4 regions of the Hafnia sp. CBA7124 genome follow, and region 1 is predicted to be linked to each of the others. Evidence: predicted binding sites of a transcription regulator. Region 1 holds the regulator's gene; each other region holds the start of a gene.
What was found. The regulator CRP, encoded in region 1, controls carbon source genes, mostly activating them, when cyclic AMP is high. The targets are predictions, from matches to a motif close to ATGTGANNNNNNTCACAT.

Region 1 (5,875 bases):
CGTCAGACTGAAATACGGCGGCGTTGTCATTGAGCGTTGGACCATCATGTTCCAAACGTTGCTGACAAAGCTGCAACGCAATTTCGCAACGCTGTAAATAATCCTGTGCCAGATTCTCGGTGAGCATGTAGTGGTCGCGTGCGAGGATCGTCATGGCATTGAGATGCTCAACGATAAACTGACTGTGGGTGATCCACAGGCGCATATCCGTTAAGTAACGTGAGTCAAATCCCGGTTCCTGCATCGCCTGATTCAGCGAAGTAAAGACGGCATTGTGTGCCTGATTCACTTTCATACGCGCATAGGCCAGCGCGGACGTTTTTGGCTCAGGCGACAGTAAAAGGCGCAGTTCGTCTTGGTAGGCCTCCAATGCCTGATGTGCATTTTTGCGCAGCAAGCCGCTTTGCCACTGTGGCCACAGCCAGATGGTGCTGGCAAAGGCAAGAATACAACCGAGAACCGTATCGATGAGGCGCGGAACCAAGAAATGTAATCCGTTAAGCTGTAACAGCTGAAGCGTGTACACCGCCGTGATGGTGAAACCGATCACGGCCAGACCGTAGTTTTTCCTGAGCACCAAATAAGCCGCGATGGTAATTACCAGCATGCAGCTAAGCGTGACGTTCAACGGTAGGTTGAGCTGCAGTAGTCCTGCGGCAACAATTAACCCAACAAAGGTGCCTAGCGCACGGTGCTGGATCCTAACGCGCGTCGCGTTATAGCCATTCTGAATCACCAACATGATGGTCAGCAAAACCCAATAGGGCTTTGGCAGATGGAATAACATGCCGAGGCTACTGCCCGCAGCCAGCGTAATACCTAATCGTGCGGCGTTGCGCAGTGCTACCGACTTCAACGAAAGATAGGCGCGCAGCGCAGGCCAGAAGGGAAGCCGCTGCTGAGTGGACATCAGATTGCGTTGATATAGTGGGCGTTGGCGCTCTAGCAGGCGAGCCACACGGCTAAAATGATAATAACAGAATTTGCCAACGGGGTTATCTGGGTGCTGATTAGACAGTTTTTCTAGCGCCGATAGCTCATTATCCATCGAGAAATGTTGGGGATAACGGTGATACAAAATATCGTCGGCAACCGTTTTAAGTCGCTCGGTAATGACCTGAGCATTGCGGCGTAATATCGCCTCGGCCTGACTTTTTTCGACCAGCTTCTGCACTTCATCAGGCTGAGACAGGCTAACGGTGATGTGTTCTTGCAAGTCTAATGCGACCTGAAAATAGCGCAGCAGGCGTTTGTATTCAGGATTATGCACCAACGATAGCATGTGCATTTGCTGATAGATCTGAGCAATAAGATCCATCACTTTTTGCTGGCGTTGTAGCAACGGAGGCAGCGCGGTTTCAGGATCGATATGCTGAGTTAGCAGGCTGTATTTGGCTTCCATGTAGTCGCCAAGCTGAACGTAGAGCTGGCTGAGGTTCTCGCGGATCGGTTGCCCTTTCCACAGCAGAAACCAAAACCAGGTGAAAGCGCCATACCAAATAGTGCCGACAATATACAGCAGTGGCCCATGCCAGATCGGTACGCTTCCCGCCATGCTCAGGGTAAAAATAGAGGCAACCAGCGCGGCAGGCATAAGCCGTGCGTGTAGCGGGCTAATTTCACCGTTAACGCCAAGCAACAAGGCTAAACCGAGCATGATCAGCGGTAGGGGAATTTGCCAGAGTAAGCATTGCTGTAGCAGAAAACTGCTGAAGGCAAATAAGCTGCCGCCAACGACTAATCGTTTAATAAAGCGTTTATGCGGAGTATCGAGCCCGGCGATATTGCAGCAGGCGGGAACTAAAGAGAACATCAGCCCAAGTTGTAGATTACCTATCAACAGGCCGAATAGCACAGGAAGACACAGCACCAGCGTTTGACGCAGTGCGTAGTTGACTTCCGGGTGGTAGATGAACCGCCGCCACATAGCTAAAGAAACCCGTGCAGCAGGGCTACACGGGCGTCATCTATCAGCGAGTGCCGTAAACGACGATGGTTTTTCCGTGTGCGGAGATCAGATTTTGATCTTCCAGCATCTTCAGAATACGACCAACGGTTTCACGGGAGCAGCCAACGATCTGGCCAATTTCCTGACGAGTGATCTTGATCTGCATACCATCTGGATGAGTCATGGCATCTGGCTGTTTGGCCAGATTCAGCAGGGTCTGAGCGATACGACCGGTTACGTCCAAGAATGCAAGGTTGCCGACTTTTTCAGAGGTAACCTGTAAACGGCTAGCCATCTGAGCAGACAGGCGCATCAGAATATCTGGATTGACCTGAATGAGCTGGCGGAACTTCTTGTAAGAAATTTCAGCCACTTCACAGGCGGTTTTTGCACGAACCCAGGCGCTACGTTCTTGCCCTTCCTCAAATAAGCCTAGTTCACCAATGAAATCGCCCTGATTGAGATAAGAAAGGATCATTTCTTTGCCTTCTTCATCTTTAATCAATACAGCAACGGAGCCCTTAACGATGTAGTACAGGGTTTCAGCCTTTTCACCTTGGTGGATCAGGGTACTTTTGGACGGATACTTGTGGATATGGCAATGAGACAAGAACCATTCAAGAGTCGGGTCTGTTTGCGGTTTGCCGAGAACCATTCGCTATTATCCTCTGTTGTTATCGCTGCCCTAATATCGGGATACTGATCCTGACAGTGTGCTTATCGTGGCACGGGGCTTTGCTTATTAACTTGTATAGCACTTCATAATCGAGATATAGAGTAATAGGCTAAGGTAATTATTTCCTAGAGTTATTGATCTATACCCGTTTCAATCCATAAAGATCCATTTCGGCATAGTTTGTAGCACAGCTTTGTGCAGGTGTCTTGTGTTGTCTCGCTTCAGCATCAAGAAGTGAGGCCTCTGATTGCCTGTTTTTTATAGAAAGCGTAGTCTGATGCCAAAATTTAACCAAAGGGGTGATAAACATGCAGGCACGAGTGAAATGGGTTGAAGGGATGACTTTTCTGGGTGAATCCGCTTCAGGGCATCAAATTCTTATGGATGGAAACGCTGGCGATAAAGCACCAAGCCCAATGGAAATGGTGCTGATGTCTGCGGGTGGATGCAGCGCGATTGACGTGGTTTCTATTTTACAGAAAGGGCGACTGGACGTGCGCGACTGTGAAGTAAAATTAACCTCTGAGCGCCGCGAAGAAGCCCCTCGTTTGTTTACTCACATCAATCTGCATTTCGTGGTTACCGGCAAAGGACTGACTGATAAAGCCGTTGAACGCGCAGTCGCCTTATCGGCCGAGAAGTATTGCTCGGTAGCGCTGATGTTGGGTCAAGCGGTGAATATTACTCACAGCTTTGAAACTATCGTGGTTGAGTAACGTTTTTACTCCCAAGCATAGTTTTGGCATTCCCAACGTAATAAATCCAAGAATCGCCGCGCCGTTAAGGTCAGCGGCGATTTTTGTGAATAGAACACGCAATACTGGGCGGTGGGTAAATCGTCGATAGGCAATGCACAGAGCGTATTGCCTAATCCCAGCGGTTCCCGCATCGCCCGGGCCACGATGGTGAGGTATTGTGCCTGTTGCACCATGCTTAATCCGCACACCACGGAGTCCGTTCGGATCGGTGATTGACTAAGCTGGTGGTAAAAATTCCCCATGGCTGATTCTAGCTGCTGGTAGTAGCCCATATCGGTTTCAGGTATCAGCCATTTTGCGTGCTTCAGCTCTTCTAACGATTTAGCCTGAGAAAATGGGTTGTCGCGGTGAGCGATAATGCAAAAGGGCGATTCAAATAGCGGCTCACGTACCAGATCTATTGGCGTAGTTTCGACTGTTAGCGTGCCGATGGCAAAATCGAGTCGCCCTTCACGCAAGGCCGGTAGAAGCGTCGAGAGCTGCGCTTCTTTGGCGTGTATATTGGCCTGTGGAAACTGAGACTTAAAGGTATCAGCGGCCTGAGGAAACACGGTTAGCGCAATCAGCGATGAAAAGCCTACAGACACTGAACCTTGAGAATATTGGCTTATCTGCTCAATTTCATCTGCCGCTCGCTGTAATTCTTCCAAAATAAGCTGCGAGCGTGCCGCAAACGCGCTTCCTGTTTCAGTCAGCATCATTCCTTTAGCTCCACGCAAGATAAGCTGCGTATTCAGCGTATGTTCCAATTCTTTGATCGCTCTGCTTATTGCAGGCTGTGACTGGTTTAACGCGCGCGCGGCGGCGCGAATACTTCCTCGACGAATCACTTCCTGAAACGTTTTTAGCTGCTGAATTTTTGGCAGATATTTCACCGCGCTTCCCCTATCAATAAAAAGCATCACCCCAAAAAAAATGACATCTTACACGGTGTGGGTAAAGACGATATTTTCATCAATGCCATCTGGCGCGCAGTTAATAAAAAGAAAGTGATGCACATCACATAAGCACCCCTATGCGTTTGAGCCTCTGTCAGGGTTGACGCCGTTCAGCGAGGAGTTTGGCTATGCAATTTCAGCGCCGTTCATTGATGATTTTCTTATTGTTTATCGGCTACGCAATCGTTTATATCGACAAAACCGTGGTGGGGTTTGCTCTGTTGCCTATCGAGCGGGAGTTTTCCCTCCAGCCTGAGCAATTAGGCTATATCACCGGCGTTTTTTTTCTCGCCTATTCCATTTTTCAGATCCCCGCCGGTTGGCTGAACGATCGCTTTGGATTCAAAAAAGTCTTGTGTAGCTCACTCTTTCTGCTGGGTGGGTTTGCCATGTGCTTCGGCTGGCTGGGGCTCACTTTTGGTTTATTGCTGACGTTTCGTTTTCTGGCGGGAATGGGACATGCGGGCTATCCGACCTCCTGTGCGAAAGCGGTGACGGCAAATTTCACCGTTGAACAGCGCACTTTTGCGCAGTCTATTCTGCTGTCCTCGGCGGGGCTGGCGATGACGTTAGGCCCGTTGGTGGCGGTATATTGTCTTGAACATATTGGCTGGCGCGGGTCTTTTGCTTCGTTGGGTATTTTGGCCTTTATCATCTCGGGCTGCATTTTGTGGCTGGTGCCAAATCCACAGAAGGCATGGCCAACATCTTCTACCCAGCAGAAAAGCGGGCCTTATCGCCAGCTGCTGAAAAGCCCTATCGTTATTTTGCTGTTTATCGCCATTTTTTGTTTGAACATTCCGTCCTACGGCCTGATGGCATGGCTGCCTAAATTCTTGGTGCAAAACCGTGGGCTGCCGTTGGGCGTATCCAGCTTAGTGGCCGCGGCGGGCGGTCTGGGGATGTGGATTTCGTCTTTGTGCACCGGCTATTTCGTTGGCAAATACATGCAGGGTAAAGAGCACAAAGTGGTTTGTTCGTGTTCGTTGCTGAGCGCGGTCTGTATTGGGTTGGTTTACGCCACATCTTCGGCTATTTCGGCCAGCCTGTTTTTATTCTTCGGCTATGTGTTCCTCATGGCGTCGTTTGTCACCGTTTTCACTTTACCGATGAAACGTTTACCGACTGACGTCATGGGTGCCGCGATGGGGATTATTAACACCGGTGGCACCTTGGGCGGTTTTGTTGCGCCGATTGCCATGGGGTATCTGGTGAAGATGAGCCAAGGTTATTTTTCAACTTTTGTTTTTCTGGTTGTGGTCATGATTGTCTCTGGGCTGGTGATCCTGCCGCTGGCAGGAAAAACCTATAGCCCAGTTCGTGAAACTGCGTAACAGGGGAGATGTACGATGAAACGTGAACTTGATGCTATGTTGTTATCTGTTATGCCGGATGTTATTCGTTGGCGTCGGCACATTCATGCAAACCCTGAACTCTCCTTCCAAGAGCAGAAAACAGCCGACTATATTGCCGAAGAACTGTCTCATGTAGAGAACATTTCGATATCGCGCCCGACGAATAACAGCGTGGTGGTTGATTTAGTCGGGGCATTGAG
Region 2 (5,875 bases), 1.9 Mb from region 1:
GTGGAAGATTGTAACTATCTTTTAGACTACTACCGTGTCACCGGTGATAACCGTTTATTGTATGGCGGCGGCGTAGTTTACGGTGCACGTGACCCAGACGACATTGATAATCTCATCGTGCCAAAACTGCTGAAAACTTTCCCACAATTGAAAGGCGTGAAAATTGATTATCGCTGGACAGGTAACTTCCTGCTGACCCTATCGCGCATGCCGCAGTTTGGTCGACTGGAGAATAACATTTACTACATGCAAGGCTACAGTGGACATGGCGTGACCTGTACCCATCTGGCTGGGAAGCTGATTTCAGAGGTGCTACGTGGTGACGCTGAGCGCTTTGATGCCTTTGCTAAACTTCCTCACCTTCCATTCTTTGGCGGACGAAATTTACAAATTCCATTCACCGCCATCGGCGCCGCCTATTATACAATCCGTGATCGGTTAGGCGTGTAATTATTTCGTTACCCACACAAATACAAGAGTCTTATAGGCTCTTGTATTTCCCCATTAAACATATTTCATCATCATTAATATCGCCCCTAAAACGTCTAAACTATTTCCCTCACAGTTTTCTTTAACCTTCATTTCATTTGTTTATTTAAACACTTTTATTACAACCTGATACTATTAAAATGTAAATAATGAAAATAGCGCTGGCATTTAAGCGCTTAAAAAAACAAAATATAAAACTGCATTTATATACTTAAAAGAGAGGAATATTATGCAGTTAATATATAATTATGATGAATATTACAAATGGATTGTCAGCTCTTTTTTTTATGATTTTGACGCTAACTCAGAACCTTTAGTCGATGAAAGTGAATTACTTGATTTTGCTAATAAATCCCAGCCTGAAAACTACCCATGTTTGGTTTACATCGCGGTGAATAGCCCATTAGAGCCTTTTCCCTCCATAAAGTTTATCTATACAAAGCAGCTCCACGCATGGTCTGAACAAGCCAGACTCGTTGCCGAGCACCCATAAGCCACATAGAAAACAATGGTAATGGATTGCCATTGAATTTCTTAAAGGTGCTTATTTTTCCCTTCAGTATTTTCTTTACGATTTCTGGTTTATAGCAGTCATTGATCGCTAAACGAGTCATTAATTATAAATAACTCGCTGAATTTATTGTTTAGACTACCCGACACTGTTTTTTCTAATACAATCAGTAGCTATCGTTCATTTCCTTTACCATGCGTAAACTACATAGAGTAAGACATCAATATATGAGGCTGAAAGGATTCCCACCACTAATTACCCTACTGTTGATGTCGTCACTCATATTAACCATAGGGCGCGCCATTACACTGCCCTTTATAACTATCTATATGACCGAGCACTTTCATCTTGAGCCTGAGAGTGTGGGGCTGGTCTTAGGTGTCAGTCTTGCACTAGGCATTACTGCAAGCTTTTACGGTGGCTATCTGGTTGATAAATTTGATAAACATCGTTTAATGATTATCAGCATTGCTCTATTTACTCTAACGTTTTGCATTATGCCATGGCTTAACGACGTGCTCTGGATGGTGCCCGTATTGGCGCTGTTGCACGCCGCTTATTCTATTTTTAGCATTGCCATTAAAGCCTGCTTTGCCGAATGGCTACCGGTAAGTGAACGCATTCGCGGCTTTTCGATGAATTATACGTTAGTGAATGTTGGCTGGGCCGCGGGCCCTGCGCTCGGTGTTTTCGCAGCGTCGTTCTATCCCATGCTGCCGTTTTTTCTCTCTGGCCTACTAGCCTTTCTCGTTGGACTCACCCTTTGGCTGCGCCTAGATAGCTACGGACTTCCGCCTGCGAACGGTGATACCGTATTTACCGACCAGCGACTTACTTTTAGTGCTACTTTTAAAGTCTTAAGCCACGACCGCCGGCTAATCTTTTTTACGCTTGGCAGCACCATGGGCGCAGTGGTTGCAGGACAGTTCACCGGCTACTTATCCCAGTATTTAATCACCGTCAGCAACGCGCAGTTTGCTTATCAGGTGATTGGCTCAGTGATGACGATAAACGCAACCGTCGTCATCGGCTTGCAGTATTTGCTCAGCCGCAACATGAATAAAGAAAATCTGTTGCGCTGGCTGATATTTGGCACCCTCTTTTTCTGTCTAGGACTCATCGGTTTTGCTTTGGCTGAGCGCTCCATTCCTCTCTGGATGGTCGCCATGGCGATCTTCACCCTTGGTGAAGTCATTGTGATACCGGTTGAATACCTATTTATTGATTTTATTGCGCCAGCGCATTTGAAAGGCAGTTACTACGGGGTGCAAAACTTGGCTAATTTAGGCGGTGCGGTGAATCCCATACTGTGCGGTTTTTTGCTCTCTTTCACCCCGCCGACTACGCTTTTCTACGTACTGGTCGCTATATCACTTTTTGGTCTAGTATTTTTCTGGTACGGCTATAGACTGTCGGGCGCATCTAACCACGCTTCCGAAGATCTCATCTGATACGGGCTCTTACTCCTATATGGGCTCCTAACTGAAAACCTTCACAAACGGCATAATTGCGATAACTTGTTTTCATGATGTGATCGGTAGCACATTTCTGATTTTAATTGTATGATGAATGCGTTTTCTTTCTTAGGTATTCACTGATGTCAAAAGCATTTTCAGTTTGCTGGCAGTATTTGAGAGCTTTCATATTAATTTACCTGTGTTTGTTTGCAGGGAATGCCATCTCAACGCTGCTGCCAATCACAATTCCAGGCAGCATTATTGGCATGCTGATCTTATTTGCCCTGCTGGCATCACAAATCATGCCAGCAAAATGGGTAAAGCCTGGTTGTAATATTTTAATCCGCTATATGGCGCTGTTGTTCGTCCCGATCGGCGTTGGCGTGATGCAGTACTACGACGTATTAACCAAGCAGTTTGGTCCTATCGTCGTATCGTGCCTCATTAGTACTTTGATTATTATGGTTGTCGTTGCTTATAGCTCTCATATGGTGCATCGCGAACGTATCATTGGTGAGGCTACCGACGGCAGCGAGGAGAAAAAATAATGGCTTATATTTGGTGGTCGTTACCACTCACGCTGTTAGTCTTTTTTGGGGCGCGCCGTATTGCTCAAAAGCTAAACATGCCGTTATTGAATCCGTTGCTTGTATCAATGGTAATTATTATTCCATTGCTATTGCTGCTCAAAATTCCTTATGAGCATTATTTTGCAGGCAGCTCAACGCTGAACAGTTTGCTACAGCCTGCCGTGGTGGCATTGGCATTCCCACTGTATGAGCAGATCCACCAGATCCGCGCACGCTGGAAATCCATCATCACTATCTGTTTTATCGGCAGCGCTACCGCCATGATTTCAGGCACAGCAATTGCTCTGTGGATGGGTGCATCGCCAGAAATCGCAGCCTCGGTAATGCCGAAATCAGTGACCACGCCAATTGCAATGGCCGTTGCACAGTCGATTGGTGGTATTCCAGCCATCAGCGCGGTGTGCGTTATTTTCGTTGGGATTCTGGGAGCCGTGTTTGGACATACTCTATTAAACCTGATGAAAATCAGCACTAAAGCCTCGCGTGGTTTAGCGATGGGTACCGCATCGCATGCCCTTGGCACCGCACGCTGCGCCGAGATGGATTTTCAGGAAGGCGCGTTCAGCTCACTGGCTCTGGTTATCTGCGGGATTATTACTTCGTTGCTAGCGCCATTCCTCTTCCCTGTGCTGTTGCACTTATTTAGCTAATATCACTGTTGCCTCCCCTACATGGGGAGGCTAAAAAGAAACAAAAATCACAAAAACCCGCGATACATCTCACACTTCTTTCATTCGTTACATTAATTACATCAAAATAGTGATAATAATCACATAATAAAGCCAATCGGTTGCCTAGAATACTCTCCCGTAACTAACTAAGAGGCTCCCCCATGCACGCACGATACGACGCGGCATTCAGCCAACTGCCAGCCGCTTTGCAGGCGGCGCTCTCACCGATTATCAATGATGCTGATTTCCACGCGGTGATTACCGCTTCTCAGGTTGAAAGTCTGAAACAGGCTACCGGCTTGAGCGACAGCGAATTAGCATTTGCCCTGCTTCCTATGGCCGCCGCATGCTCACTGGCGCCCATCTCCAAATTTTACGTTGGTGCCGTTGCGCGCGGTGTTAGCGGCAACCTGTATTTCGGTGCCAATATGGAGTTCTTGGGTGCGCCGATGCAGCAAACCATTCACGCAGAACAGTGCGCGGTGACGCACGCATGGCTGCGCGGCGAAAAAGCACTCGCCTCCATCACGGTTAACTACACCCCTTGTGGTCATTGCCGTCAGTTTATGAATGAGCTGAATACCGGCACCAAACTGGCGATTAACTTGCCAGGACGCCAGGCCGCTACGCTGGGTGATTACCTACCAGACGCTTTTGGACCGCGCGATCTTGAAATCAAAACCCTGCTGATGGATGAAGAAAACCATAACCTCAGTTTGGCAAATGCGGACGAACTAACCTTAGCGGCGTTAGACGCAGCCAACCGCAGCCATGCGCCTTATAGCCATGCCTATAGCGGCGTAGCGCTGGAAGCCGAGGACGGTAGCGTTTACAGCGGACGTTATGCTGAAAATGCGGCCTTTAACCCAAGCTTGCCGCCGTTACAGGCAGCGCTGATTCTGATGAACGTTTCGGGCAAAGATGTGCTGCGTACTCGCCGTGCGGTATTGGTTGAAACCGAAGATGCCGTGTTCTCCCAATGGGATGCCACCCAAGCAACGCTTCATGCGTTAGGCTGCACTCAAGTCGAACAGGTTCAGGTTTAAGCTATTTTTAATGCAGGGTCATTCGGCCCTGCATTCTCACTCCTCGCCAAATCCTGTAAAAAAGTGTTACTTAGCTCGCACTTTCCCTGCTAAATGTCATCTTTCTATAACAAGCATTGAACAACTTATTAGTATCTCTTAGGATCGCAGGGATGACGTATTAAAATCTCTGATAAAAATATACCGCCCGACATAAAGAGTGCTACCCATGGAACTGGAATACGAAAGTAAACGTCCGTTATACATCCCCTACGCAGGCCCGATCCTGCTGGAATTCCCCCTGCTGAATAAAGGCAGCGCCTTTAGCGAAGAAGAACGCAGCAACTTCAACCTACACGGCCTGCTGCCTGAGGCCGTCGAAACGATTGAAGAACAAACCGAGCGCGCCTATCGCCAGTATCAGGATTTCAAAACCGATAACGATAAACACATCTACCTACGCAATATCCAAGATACTAACGAAACCCTGTTCTATCGCATGCTTGATGCCCATCTGAGTGAAATGATGCCAATCATTTACACCCCGACGGTTGGCGAAGCCTGCGAGCATTTCTCTGATATTTACCGTCGCGCCCGTGGTCTATTCATTTCTTATCCGAACCGCGACCGCATCGACGATATGCTGCAAAACGCCACCAAACAAAACGTGAAAGTCATCGTTGTAACCGACGGTGAACGTATCCTTGGGCTAGGCGATCAGGGCATCGGCGGCATGGGGATCCCCATCGGTAAATTGTCACTGTACACCGCGTGTGGCGGCATCAGCCCTGCCTATACGCTGCCGGTCGTGTTAGATGTGGGCACCAATAATCCACAGCGCTTGAACGATCCGCTGTATATGGGATGGCGTCACCCACGCATTTCCGGTGATGAATATTATGCCTTCGTTGACGAATTCATTCAGGCCGTGAAGCGCCGCTGGCCTAACGTTCTATTGCAGTTTGAAGACTTTGCTCAGAAAAATGCTACCCCACTGCTCAACCGTTATCGTGACGAACTCTGCTGTTTCAACGATGATATTCAAGGTACGGCGGCGGTTACGCTGGGTAGCCTGATTGCCGCCAGCCGTGCGGCCGGCAGCCAACTGCGCGATCAAACTATTACGTTCTTA
Region 3 (5,875 bases), 1.1 Mb from region 1:
AACGGCGATTGCCGCGGGTGAACATATTCATTCGCAAAATGCGAAAACCAACCTCAACGATCTGGATCAGTACCAATACCAGCCAGATTTTGCCGATCTTCCCGCGCAGATGGCCGATCGTGACGTACAGATCTACCGCCGTCAAAACGGCGATGTAGGGATCCGCAATGAACTTTGGATCTTGCCTACCGTTGGCTGCGTTAACGGGATGGCTCGACAGATGCTAACCCGCTTTTTGAAAGAAACCGGCGATGCAGAAGGCATCGACGGCGCTTATTTGTTTACTCATCCATTTGGTTGCTCACAGTTGGGCGACGACCACATCAATACCCGCACCATGCTACAAAACATGGTGCGCCACCCTAACGCCGGAGCTGTCCTGGTGGTTGGGTTGGGCTGTGAGAATAACCAAATTGCGGCTTTCCGTGACACGCTGGGTGAATACGATGCCAGCCGCGTGCATTTCATGGTATGTCAGCAACAGGATGACGAAGTTGAAGCCGGCATCGAACATCTGCATCAGCTTTATCAAGTGATGCGCAACGATCGCCGTGAAGCGGGCAAACTCAGCGAGTTGAAATTTGGCTTAGAGTGCGGGGGATCTGATGGCTTATCCGGCATTACCGCTAATCCGCTGCTGGGCCGTTTCTCCGATTATGTGATCGCCAACGGCGGCACCAGCGTTCTCACTGAAGTACCTGAAATGTTTGGCGCTGAGCGTATTCTGATGAGCCGTTGCCGCGATGAATCAACGTTCGAAAAGACCGTCGACATGGTTAATAACTTCAAACAATACTTCATCGAACACAACCAGCCTATTTATGAAAACCCGTCTCCGGGCAACAAAGCAGGCGGTATCACCACGCTGGAAGAGAAATCCTTAGGCTGTACACAAAAAGCAGGACAGAGTCAGGTTATCGACGTGCTGCGCTATGGCGAAAGGTTAAAAACGCCGGGGCTGAATCTGCTAAGTGCACCGGGCAACGATGCGGTTGCCACTAGCGCGCTGGCCGGAGCCGGATGCCATATGGTGCTGTTTAGCACCGGTCGCGGTACGCCATACGGCGGCTTCGTTCCAACCGTGAAGCTGGCGACCAATACCGAAATCGCCACCAAAAAACCGCACTGGATCGACTTCGATGCGGGTCAGTTGTTGCACGGTAAAACCATGGATCAGCTATTGGCTTCATTCATCGATATGATCGTCAATATTGCCAATGGTCATCAGACGCGTAACGAAATTAATGAATTCCGTGAGCTGGCCATTTTTAAGAGCGGTGTAACGCTGTAAAGCCGTAGTCACGTCGCTCGCAAAAACGGCGTTCGTATGAGCGCCGTTTTTCTATCTGAAGCGGCATGAAGAAGGAATTAAAGGGAGTTAGATATGCACAGCTACGAGTGGTTTGCGCAGGGCGTAGGGGTTTTTGCTTTTCTGGTGGGTATCACCACTTTTTTCAATCGCAATGAGCTGCGCTTCAAATACCAACTCTCTATTTATTCAGCCATTATTGGTCTGCATTTTTTCCTGATGGGTGCGCATTCAGCCGCCGCTGCCGCCGAACTTAATGCCATTCGTACCGTGATATCTACTCGTACACGCAGCAATTGGGTGATGTTTATTTTTATTGCCCTCACGCTGGGATTTGGCGGCTATAGCCTACAGCACGCAATGGAGCTGCTGCCAATTATCGGCACCGTTGCCAGTACTTGGGCGCTCTTTCGAACCAAAGGATTAACCACGCGCTGCGTCATGTGGTGTTCCACGGCTTGCTGGGTCACACATAATATTTGGCTGGGCTCGATTGGCGGTTCACTGATTGAAGGGAGTTTTTTGCTGATGAACGGCTTCAATATTATCCGTTTTCGCCGCATGCAGCTGCGCGGTATCGATCCGTTTAAAGTCGAAGGTAAGGCTTAGTTACTGGGGGAATTAAAACCTCCAGCCCGACAAGCGGGCTGGAGATTGAGTAAAACCATTACAGCGCGAGGAAGAACCCGGCGATTGTGGCGCTCATCAGGTTTGATAACGTTCCTGCGGCCACCGCTTTCAGACCGAAGCGGGCGATATCATGACGACGCGTAGGTGCCATGCTTCCCAAACCTCCGAGCAGAATAGCCACCGAGGAGAGGTTCGCAAACCCGCATAGTGCAAAGGAGATAATCGCTTTGGTATGGTCGGAGAGAACCTGTAAGCCCGCAGCGGCAACTTCCGCATCCGCTTTGAGATATTCACCAAAGTTCATGAATGCCACAAATTCATTCACGATAATCTTCTGACCAATGAAAGAACCCGCAATCTGGGATTCGCTCCACGGCACACCAATCAGATAAGCAATCGGCGAGAACACCCAACCTAAGATCAATTCCAGCGAAAGCTGCGGATAGTCGAACCAGCCACCGATACCGCCCAGCATACCGTTAACAAGCGCAATCAACGCGATAAACGCCAACAGCATCGCGCCCACGTTCAACGCCAACTGCATACCAGACGCCGCCCCCGCCGCCGCCGCATCAATCACGTTGGCCGGACGATCTTCTTCAGCAATCAGCGCCGCTGCGTCAGTTTTGTCGTGGGTTTTTTCTGTTTCAGGCACAATCAGCTTGGCAAAGAGTAAGCCGCCCGGAGCCGCCATAAATGACGCTGCAATCAGATACTCCAACGGCACGCCCATTTGCGCATAACCTGCCAATACCGAACCCGCCACCGAAGCTAAACCGCCACACATCACGGCAAACAGCTCAGACTGCGTCATGGTGGAAATATATGGGCGAACCACCAGCGGTGCTTCAGTCTGACCCACAAAGATATTTGCAGTTGCAGACAGTGATTCTGTGCGAGAAGTGCCCAACAGTTTCTGCAAGCCGCCGCCGAGTAAACGGATAACGATTTGCATGATGCCGAGGTAATACAGCACGGCAATTAATGAAGAGAAGAAAACAATAACGGGCAAAACACGCAGTGCGAATACAAACCCGCCACCGCCGAAGACTTCAAACATTTTGTCAGACACCAACCCGCCAAAAATAAATGAAATCCCTTCATTTCCGTAGGCAATCACGTTGGCGACGCCGGAAGACATGGCACCCAACACATCCCGCCCAGTGGGGACATAAAGCACGAACGCGCCGATAACGACCTGAATAAGAAATGCGCCAATCACGGTGCGTAGGTTGATAGCACGACGATTGCTCGAAAGTAGCACGGCAATCAGAATGAGTACCGCCATCCCTACCACGCTCATAATAAGTTGCATGGAATAGTCCCTGTAACGCGTTAGATTTTTTGATTGAGTATCGACGAAAGATTCACATTGCCGATGGCGGCGATTATACCGAGGAGAGAAGAATTATTGGTCAGCGCTGTCACAGTTTTATACAACCTGAAGCATCCAAAATCATTAAAATGAGACATCCATCACATCAATAAAAATGAATAATTCAGCTGCATTTAGAATAGTTAGCAATGAATCTAAAACTACGCGGAAATACCGAATAATCTATCAGTATTTACCAATATGGCCTCAGCAATCACTGCGGGAGATTCGGGCCTGAGCTGGCATAGCGTTTCGAAGACCTGACGCACACGTTCAGGGCGGTTGGGCTGGCCTTGATAACCCGCCAATGGCATGTCGGGCGCATCGGTTTCCAGCAGTAATGCACTTAATGGCAATTGGGCAATCACCTGCCGCGTTTTCTGCGCTCGTTCGTAGGTTATCGTGCCACCAACGCCAATAAAATAGCCTAACTTGATGAAAGCCTGTGCCTGAGAAAGGCTGCCAGAAAAACCGTGCACAACGCCACATCGCGGCACCGCTGCGTTTCTCAACTCACGAGCCAACTGATCGTGGGAGCGACGCGAATGCAGGATCACCGGTAAATCATATTGCTTCGCCAGTTTTAGCTGGGCTTTTAGCAACGTGATTTGTCGCTCAAGCTGTGGATCGTCCATAAACAAATCAAGGCCAATCTCACCGATGGCCACCAGCTTATTGGGTTTCTGCGCCAATGCTTGCACCAGAACATCAATATCATGCTCATGATGCTGGGCAATATACAGCGGATGAAGACCTAACGCGGCGTACAACATCGGGTAACGGTTAGCTAGTTCAAGAACTTGCTGAAAGCGCTGTGCGCTGATGGTTGGAACGATGATGCTACGCACTCCCTGTGCGTAGGCTAGCTCAAGGCTTTCGGACTCATTACCGCTAAAGGGCGGGAAATCAAAGTGACAGTGAGTATCAACGAACTGCGCATCAGTCATAGGTTCTGTCACGTCGAACTGTCCTGCGAAGACGGTTTATCTGCTTTTTTTGCAGTACTCGGATCAATGGTGGTTTGCCGAGCACTTTTATCCAGTTGCACGCTGTCAGGTAATATCAGGGACTTCTCCGCCACCATATTGGTTTGCGGTTCCGGCAGAACAATGCCATTTTTAGCCGCCGAATGCGTTGCCGCCACAATCGGCATTTCAGGAGAAATAGTATCTGATGGCTGTAGTAGGCGACGAGAGAACGCTCGTTTGTCTACATTAGGCTGATCTTCTCGTGGCAATAGCCAATGCCCAACCGTAGCTAAGAAATAGCGACCGCAGCGGCGTCCGAGATGATAATCCGCATTTAAGGCAGCAATTTTGCTCCCTAGCGCATGGCTCGCCAGCGGTTTGGGTGGATAGATTTCAAACACCCTAACCTTACCCGGCGGTTTCTCAATGAAGCGCTGAATGCGACGGTAGCTTTTCTCATGGTACTTCATCATTTTGACCATCTGCTGCAGGCTACTTTCACCCAGCAGAGCTTCCATTCGACGCATCCATTTGGGCGTGTAGAACATTTGCGATGGCACGGTACGTATCACCACAATGGTATCGGCTCCGCGTCGATGGGCTTCGCGCACCGGGATTGCATCGCTGATCCCACCGTCTTGGTAACTCACACCGTCGAGCTCCACGCCCCAGCGATAGAATCCTGGGATGGCGCTGCTGGCTTTGATCACATCGAGCCAATTTTTACGCTGCGCAGGAAAATAGGTAGGAGCGAAATCTTCAGTGCGGCTGGCACACATCAATAACTGGCGGCCATCGACTAAATGTTGTTCCGCATAATCCATCGCTAACGGCAGGTCGTTCGCGGTAGCTTCAATTAACCAATCAAGATCGATTAAGTGCCCACCACGGACAAAACGTAGCGGATTAAAAAAATCAATTGAAGTGGTGTAGCGCGTGATGACGCGTCGTGCGTAGCCCGGTTGGCCACAGACAAAAGCGGAAAGGTTTTGTGCCCCAGCAGAAGTGCCGAGATAGAGATCGAAGGGGTTGAAGCGCGCGCGCAAAAATTCATCCAGCACGCCAGCGGTAAAAATACCGCGCTGACCGCCGCCTTCACATACCAGCGCAATTTTACCCGGCTGGTAGGGTTTGTACGCTAGCGGCTCTATATTGCCCAGCGTAATCGGTATTCTGTATCCCAACCATCCATCCTCAATGAGTCTTCACATCCTCCGAGGATACCCTGTCTTGCGCAATTCCGTAATCCTCTTGCAGCAATCCAAGGAGGCAATCATTGTTGCCAGCAAGCCATTCGCCGTCACTGCCAAGCCATTCAGCCAGAGTAGACCTGACTTGACCGCGAATCTGTTTCCACTTACCGACAACAATGTCACCGTTCATATTTACAAACCTTTTGTGCTTTCCATTCAAAATGGATGGCGGATTTGGTGTTGATACCCCCATCGCTCATGTCTAATGTCCTAACAATGAGCGCTAAAGGTATCCTTACCTAAGGACGACGACGCCCTGTAAATAGGCTGACCAAGAACAGAATAATACCCACTACGAACACCACTTTAGCTGCCCATGCCGCTGTACCGGCCAGACCAC
Region 4 (5,875 bases), 1.2 Mb from region 1:
TGTTGCTCACTTTGGCAGGCATCAAGCATGGTGATATCCGCACCGGCAATAAATGAATCCGGCTTTCCAGAAATAATCACAATGCCCTGTAACTTGTGCGTTTGCGCCTGTTGCAACACGTCTTCGATCTGCTGCACAAATTCTGCTTTAAGCGTATTCACGCGCTCGCCGGGCACATCGATGGTAATCACACCGATATCGTTGTCTACCACGCTAAAACGAAAAGCGCTCGGCTGAGTTTCTTGCATGGCGAGGTTTTCCTGAACTGACATTATTCCACCTCCACGATCATGGCAGCACCGAGCCCACCCGCGGCGCAGGCGGTCGTCAGCCCAAGCCCTCCGCCGCGACGGCGTAATTCATTCAGCGTCTGTGTGATCATGCGCGCTCCGGTGGCGGCAAAAGGATGTCCATACGCAATAGAGCCACCTAATACGTTGAACTTATTCATATCGACTTCACCAATCGCCTGCGGGCGGCCCAATTTTTCGCGCGCAAACTCATCGCTGGCAAACATTTTTAAATTCGCCAACGTTTGTGATGCAAAAGCTTCATGCATATCAATCAGGGTGAGATCCTGCAACGAGATACCGGCGCGATCTAATGCCAGCGGCGTCGCATACGACGGCCCAAGCAGCATATCCTCCCAAACATCGATCGCAGAGAATGCAAAGCTGCGCAGATAGCCTAACGGGACTAACCCCAGCTCACGCGCGCGTGATTCACTCATCATCAGCACCGCGGCGGCACCATCGGTTAATGGCGTACTGTTCGCCGCCGTTACGCTACCGTGGCGGCGATCGAAGGCGGGTTTAAGTTTGCTATAAGAGGCCATAGAAGAATCGCTGCGCACGTTATTGTCTTTATCGAGCGACTGCTTGTAAGGCGGAATATAGGCAGTGATAACTTCATCGCGCAAAACGCCTGATTCCCACGCTTTCGCCGCTAAAGTATGCGAGCGATGCGCCAAGGCGTCCTGTTCTTCTCGGCTAATGTGATGGCTTTTTGCCATCTGTTCCGCGGTGTCGCCCATACGCAGCCCGGTTGAATACTCCGCAACCGCAGGAGGCACTGGCAGGAGATCGCGTAGCTTCAGCTTGCTGAATAATTTCAAACGTTGGGACAACGTGCGCGCTTTGTTGGCATCGACCAGCGTGCGCGCCAGTGCCTTGCTAACGCCAATGGGGAGAACCGAGGACGAATCAGCGCCCCCCGCAATACCCACAGAAATGGTACCCGCCATAATGCTCTCTGCCACGTTGGCTATTGCCTGAAAACTGGTGGCACAGGCTCGCGATACGCTGTAAGCGTCGGTATGAATGCTCATTCCGGTACCTAAAACAATTTCTCGTGCAATATTCGGTGCTTCTGGCATTTGCACCACCTGCCCAAACACCAGTTGATCGATAGCCTCAGGAGAAATATTGCTGCGAGCCAGTAATTCACTCACGACCATTTTGCCTAAATCAACGGCAGGAATGCCATGAAACGCCGTCGCTTGACGAGCAAAGGGCGTTCTTAGTCCCTGCACAATCGCGATGCGATCGCCTGTGCGAGTCGTCAGAGCCAATGGGGATGACAAAGGAAGTGCCTGACTCATTTTGTGCTCCTGCGCAATACGCTAAAAATACCAAAATTGTTACCAAACCCTGAACGATGAACGTGGGGCGAACATGATTCGCATCTCGCTTTCAGTTAACAGGTCTGACCTGATAGCGTAAATTCTTAACTCAATTTTTACATTTAGCAAACAACAAAACGTAAGAACTGAGACCAGAAGCAGGTTTCTTATTCAGAGAGAATGTGGGAGAAGGAGAATAGATTTCGAGGAAATAATATAGCTAGTGAATATATGCACGGATAAAAATAGAAATACAGGCACATTAGCGGCTTTATTTAAATATAAAAAAAGCGCGGCCTAAGCCACGCTTAAAATACGACCAACTCACGCGATGCGATTAACGCAGGCCAAGTTGGAAAATTAGAGTTTCAGCTTCACAGGCAAAAGCAAAATCAACGGTCAGCGCATAGCCTTCTGCTGTTTTAGTGATGTTGCTCTTAATTTCACATGGGTCTGATTCAATACCACGTGCTTTTTGTGTCAGCTGTTCCAGCATGGCTTTCGCATCAGCTTCCGTAGCAAATACATTGCTATAGGATGCGGTGCAGTCGGTGTTATCCATGATGGTGCCGACATCAACGCAACAGCAAGCGGCTGTTTCTTGTGCACTGCATTTTTTAATAGCATCAGTCATTTCAATCATCTCCTCGATGGGGAATGAACCCCTTTTATATCGCCAATTATGATCTGGCTCAAAAAATATAAAAACTGTGGGTATTTTACTCCTCTCCCACCACAGAGACTAGTGATATGCCAGATGAATGACATTAAGTGAGCAAAATCACATTATTTGGCGGTTATTTCTCCGCACTTGTAATCAGTTCTTTATTAGTTCCGTTGTTTTTTGTTACAGAGATCTCTTTTCTTGAATCAATTTGGAAATATTTAATAAACATTCTTGCAACATACCAAGAGGTCAGACCTATACTCAGCTCACTGGTCTGATTTGTCAGATCGAACTCGGACCCTACAATCCGCGCTCCTTGTTACAGTACGTAACATAGTTTAAATAAAACACACAATAATGAGGTTTCGGTCATGCGCCAGAAAAACCTGTTTACTAAGTCAGCATTAGCTGCAGCAGTGGCACTGCTTTCATCAAACGTCAATGCCGCTGGTTTCCAGCTGAATGAGTTCTCAGCCGCTGGCTTGGGCCGAGCCTATTCCGGTGAAGGCGCCATCGCAGATACCCCGGCATCTGCCAGTCGCAACCCGGCACTATTGAGCATGTACGATCGCCCAGCGATGTCTATCGGCGGCGTATTTATCGATCCAGACGTTGATATCTCTGGTCGTTCTCCAAGCGGTCAGAGCCTGAACGCGAAAAACATCGCACCAACCGCATGGGTACCTAACTTCCATTACGTACAGCCGATCAACGACCAATGGGCCGTAGGCGCGTCTGTCACCTCTAACTATGGTCTGGCAACCGAGTTTAACGATAACTACGCAGCAGGCTCTATGGGCGGTACTACCGACCTGACCACTGCTAACCTGAACCTGAGCGCAGCATACCGTGCCAACGAGCATTTCAGCTTCGGTTTAGGCTTTGATGCGGTCTACGCCAAGGCTAAGATTGACCGCTACGCAGGTGACCTGCCGCTGCTGATTGCAGGTTCAGGCAAGTTGCCACCAGCTCTTGCGGGCCAGGTCGCACAAATCCCTGCGAATACTCAGATCAGCCACCTGAAAGGTGATGAGTGGGGCTTTGGTTGGAACGCAGGTATCCTTTATGAAGTGGATGAAAACAACCGCTTCGGCTTTACCTATCGTTCAGAAGTCAAAATTGACTTCGACGGTGATTACAAAAGCGACCTGCCATCTTCTCTGAACGGCATTGGTTCAATGATTGGTCTGCCTGCGGGTACCGATGGCAGAACCGTTCCAGGTTCTCTGACCTTAAACCTGCCTGAAATGTGGGAAGTCTCTGGTTACCACAAAGTGGCGCCACAGTGGGCCGTTCACTACAGCCTGGCATACACCAGCTGGAGCCAGTTCCAAGAGCTGAAAGCGAAAGGTTCTAACGGCCAGACGCTGTTCTATAAAGACGAAGGCTTCAAAGATGCTTACCGCATCGCGATCGGTACTACTTACTTCTACGACGACAACTGGACCTTCCGTACCGGTATCGCGTTCGATGATAGCCCAGTACCAGCCGGTACTCGTTCTATCTCGATTCCCGATCAGGATCGCGCATGGATCAGTGCGGGTACCAGCTACGCCTTCAACAAAGATGCTTCTGTTGACGTAGGTGTTTCCTATATGCACGGCTCAAAAGTGACCATCAACGAAGGTCCATACGAGTTCAAGTCCGAAGGTAAAGCGTGGCTGTACGGCGCTAACTTCAACTACGCGTTCTAATTTTTAAAACGCATCGCTATCTAAAAGCGCCCTTCTGGGCGCTTTTTTGTTTGGGAAAATATAAGTTTCAGGCATAAAAAAAGCGCCCTAAGGCGCTTTCTCACATCAAGCTTAGCGTCAGTTTGAATCGATATCTTTCAAGTCATCCTGAATCGCGGACGCATTCGGATTGATTGGCGCGGTTAGCTGTCCACCGGTTGCCAAGAAATCGTAGCGTTGGAAATACGCTTCGCGCATAAAGATATAAGGATCTGAAGAATTTTTCAGCAGGCCATCAGAATCCAGTAACTGTGCACGCGTTTCGATACCTTCAACCACCCATTTACCCGCAGACATCCAGAATGTCAGCCAGCTTAAGGTTGGATACAGATAGTCAACGTAGTCACCGCCGTCCTGACGTGGCGTCACGCTGCCGTAACCCGGAAGCACAACATACGGGCCATAAGGCACGTCGTAATAACCTAGCGTGCTACCAAAACGATGCGGCTCCTGCTTCGCTAACTTAGGATTCGCCATCGTGGCAACGTCAATGAAGCCGCCCATACCTAAAATAGTATTCAGGAAGAAGCGGTTAAAGTGCACGAAGCCATCGTAAACCTTGCCTTCAAGGAAGCTGTTCACCATGCTAGCCGGTTCTTCAAGGTTGCTGGTGAAGTTCGAGATACCGGTTCTTGCAGGCACGGGTACGTAGTCTCGCCAAGCGACGGCGACAGGACGCAGTACATACGGGTCTAGATAGTCATAATTCACGCTAAACATCGCGCGGTTAAAACCCTCTAACGGGTCAGATCGCCCCTGGGCTTCTGGTTTAGATGAACTAGACGCACACCCCGCCAGCAATACGCTTGCCAGAGCCACTCCTGTCAGCCGAAGTTTCATATCTTCTCCATGAAAAGGGACCGCTGATAACCGGCTGAAAATTGACTCTGCCGTCAGCGATCCTCATATTTTTATTCTGATCGTTCTTATGCCCAGATGCTTAGGTCTTTGCAACAGACGATTTATGGTACTTGATGATCAATCTGTACGCTAATCTGACTCTCTTTATTATAGGGCATAACCGCACTTTCACCGAACCAGTCACCCGGTTGCGGATTGGCTAAACCATCTCGAGAGATCCGCGCACGCACCTTCACCTGCTTTTGTGCCGAAAGCAAACGCTCTGGCATCATGGCATTCGCATCGGATAACGATACCGTAACCGGGAAATGCCCCAAAGGCAGCTGTTTAACCGCCACAGGAATAGGCGCAACGCCATCGGTTACAGACACCACCAGTACCGCCGTGGGCGGCAATTGGCGTTCGACATCCGGTGACAGATTAATCGTAACACTCAGCTGCGTATTATCCTCACCAGACTGCGCTTTGGCTTGCTCAATGCTGCGCTTTAACACTTCGCGGCGGCTATCATTTTCCGGCAACACGCGCAGCATCATCTCCCACGCACCGATTGCTTTCTTATAGTCACCCTGCTCGAAAGCATTAAAGGCTAACAAACTGAGAACCCGCACATCTTGATGGTTGCGCGCCATCATATTGCCCAACATATCCGCCGCTTGTTTATTGTCTTCAGGATCGTTGGAACGGGTGAGCACTTCTGCGTAACCCAATGCCACTTCCGGCTCATTCGGTGCTAACTGATACGCATGGGAAAAGGCCTGAGTAGCGGTCGTTGCATTATTCAGCGCCATACCGATACGGCCTAACATTACCCAGTCAGCCACATTGCGCGGATCGGTTTGCAGCTCGGTACGCAAGCCTAATCCTAAACGCGCAATCTCTTCCATCGTCAGCGGCTGCTTATCTTCATTCATCACGCGCTCACGCAGGGAAGGCATTTCGCTCATGACCAAATTCCAGCCCTGAACCTGCGCCAGACCGCCGGTTTTAAGA

Region 2: the regulator CRP is predicted to act here: its motif matches at 2,529-2,546, upstream of CPY98_RS06715 (CidA/LrgA family protein).
Region 3: the regulator CRP is predicted to act here: its motif matches at 3,404-3,421, upstream of CPY98_RS03205 (NupC/NupG family nucleoside CNT transporter).
Region 4: the regulator CRP is predicted to act here: its motif matches at 2,391-2,408, upstream of CPY98_RS13910 (YfcZ/YiiS family protein).

The regions. Positions count from the first base shown of each region.
Region 1 is NZ_AP017469.1:4,174,859-4,180,733, reverse strand. It holds gene CPY98_RS19015 (YccS/YhfK family putative transporter) at 1-1,927, opposite strand, end outside; gene crp (cAMP-activated global transcriptional regulator CRP) at 1,971-2,603, opposite strand; gene CPY98_RS19005 (OsmC family protein) at 2,933-3,340, shown strand; gene CPY98_RS19000 (LysR substrate-binding domain-containing protein) at 3,346-4,257, opposite strand; gene CPY98_RS18995 (MFS transporter) at 4,449-5,654, shown strand; gene CPY98_RS18990 (amidohydrolase) at 5,670-5,875, shown strand, end outside.
Region 2 is NZ_AP017469.1:1,440,244-1,446,118, reverse strand. It holds gene CPY98_RS06730 (FAD-binding oxidoreductase) at 1-450, shown strand, start outside; gene CPY98_RS06725 (hypothetical protein) at 719-982, shown strand; gene CPY98_RS06720 (MFS transporter) at 1,234-2,451, shown strand; gene CPY98_RS06715 (CidA/LrgA family protein) at 2,598-3,005, shown strand; gene CPY98_RS06710 (CidB/LrgB family autolysis modulator) at 3,005-3,697, shown strand; gene cdd (cytidine deaminase) at 3,880-4,764, shown strand; gene CPY98_RS06700 (NAD-dependent malic enzyme) at 4,973-5,875, shown strand, end outside.
Region 3 is NZ_AP017469.1:673,231-679,105, reverse strand. It holds gene CPY98_RS03215 (UxaA family hydrolase) at 1-1,291, shown strand, start outside; gene CPY98_RS03210 (YgjV family protein) at 1,385-1,918, shown strand; gene CPY98_RS03205 (NupC/NupG family nucleoside CNT transporter) at 1,977-3,242, opposite strand; gene CPY98_RS03200 (TatD family hydrolase) at 3,476-4,261, opposite strand; gene CPY98_RS03195 (patatin family protein) at 4,270-5,466, opposite strand; gene CPY98_RS03185 (DUF1328 domain-containing protein) at 5,775-5,875, opposite strand, start outside.
Region 4 is NZ_AP017469.1:3,000,824-3,006,698, forward strand. It holds gene fadJ (fatty acid oxidation complex subunit alpha FadJ) at 1-272, opposite strand, end outside; gene fadI (acetyl-CoA C-acyltransferase FadI) at 272-1,600, opposite strand; gene CPY98_RS13910 (YfcZ/YiiS family protein) at 1,959-2,255, opposite strand; gene fadL (long-chain fatty acid transporter FadL) at 2,660-3,982, shown strand; gene mlaA (phospholipid-binding lipoprotein MlaA) at 4,100-4,861, opposite strand; gene ccmI (c-type cytochrome biogenesis protein CcmI) at 4,984-5,875, opposite strand, start outside.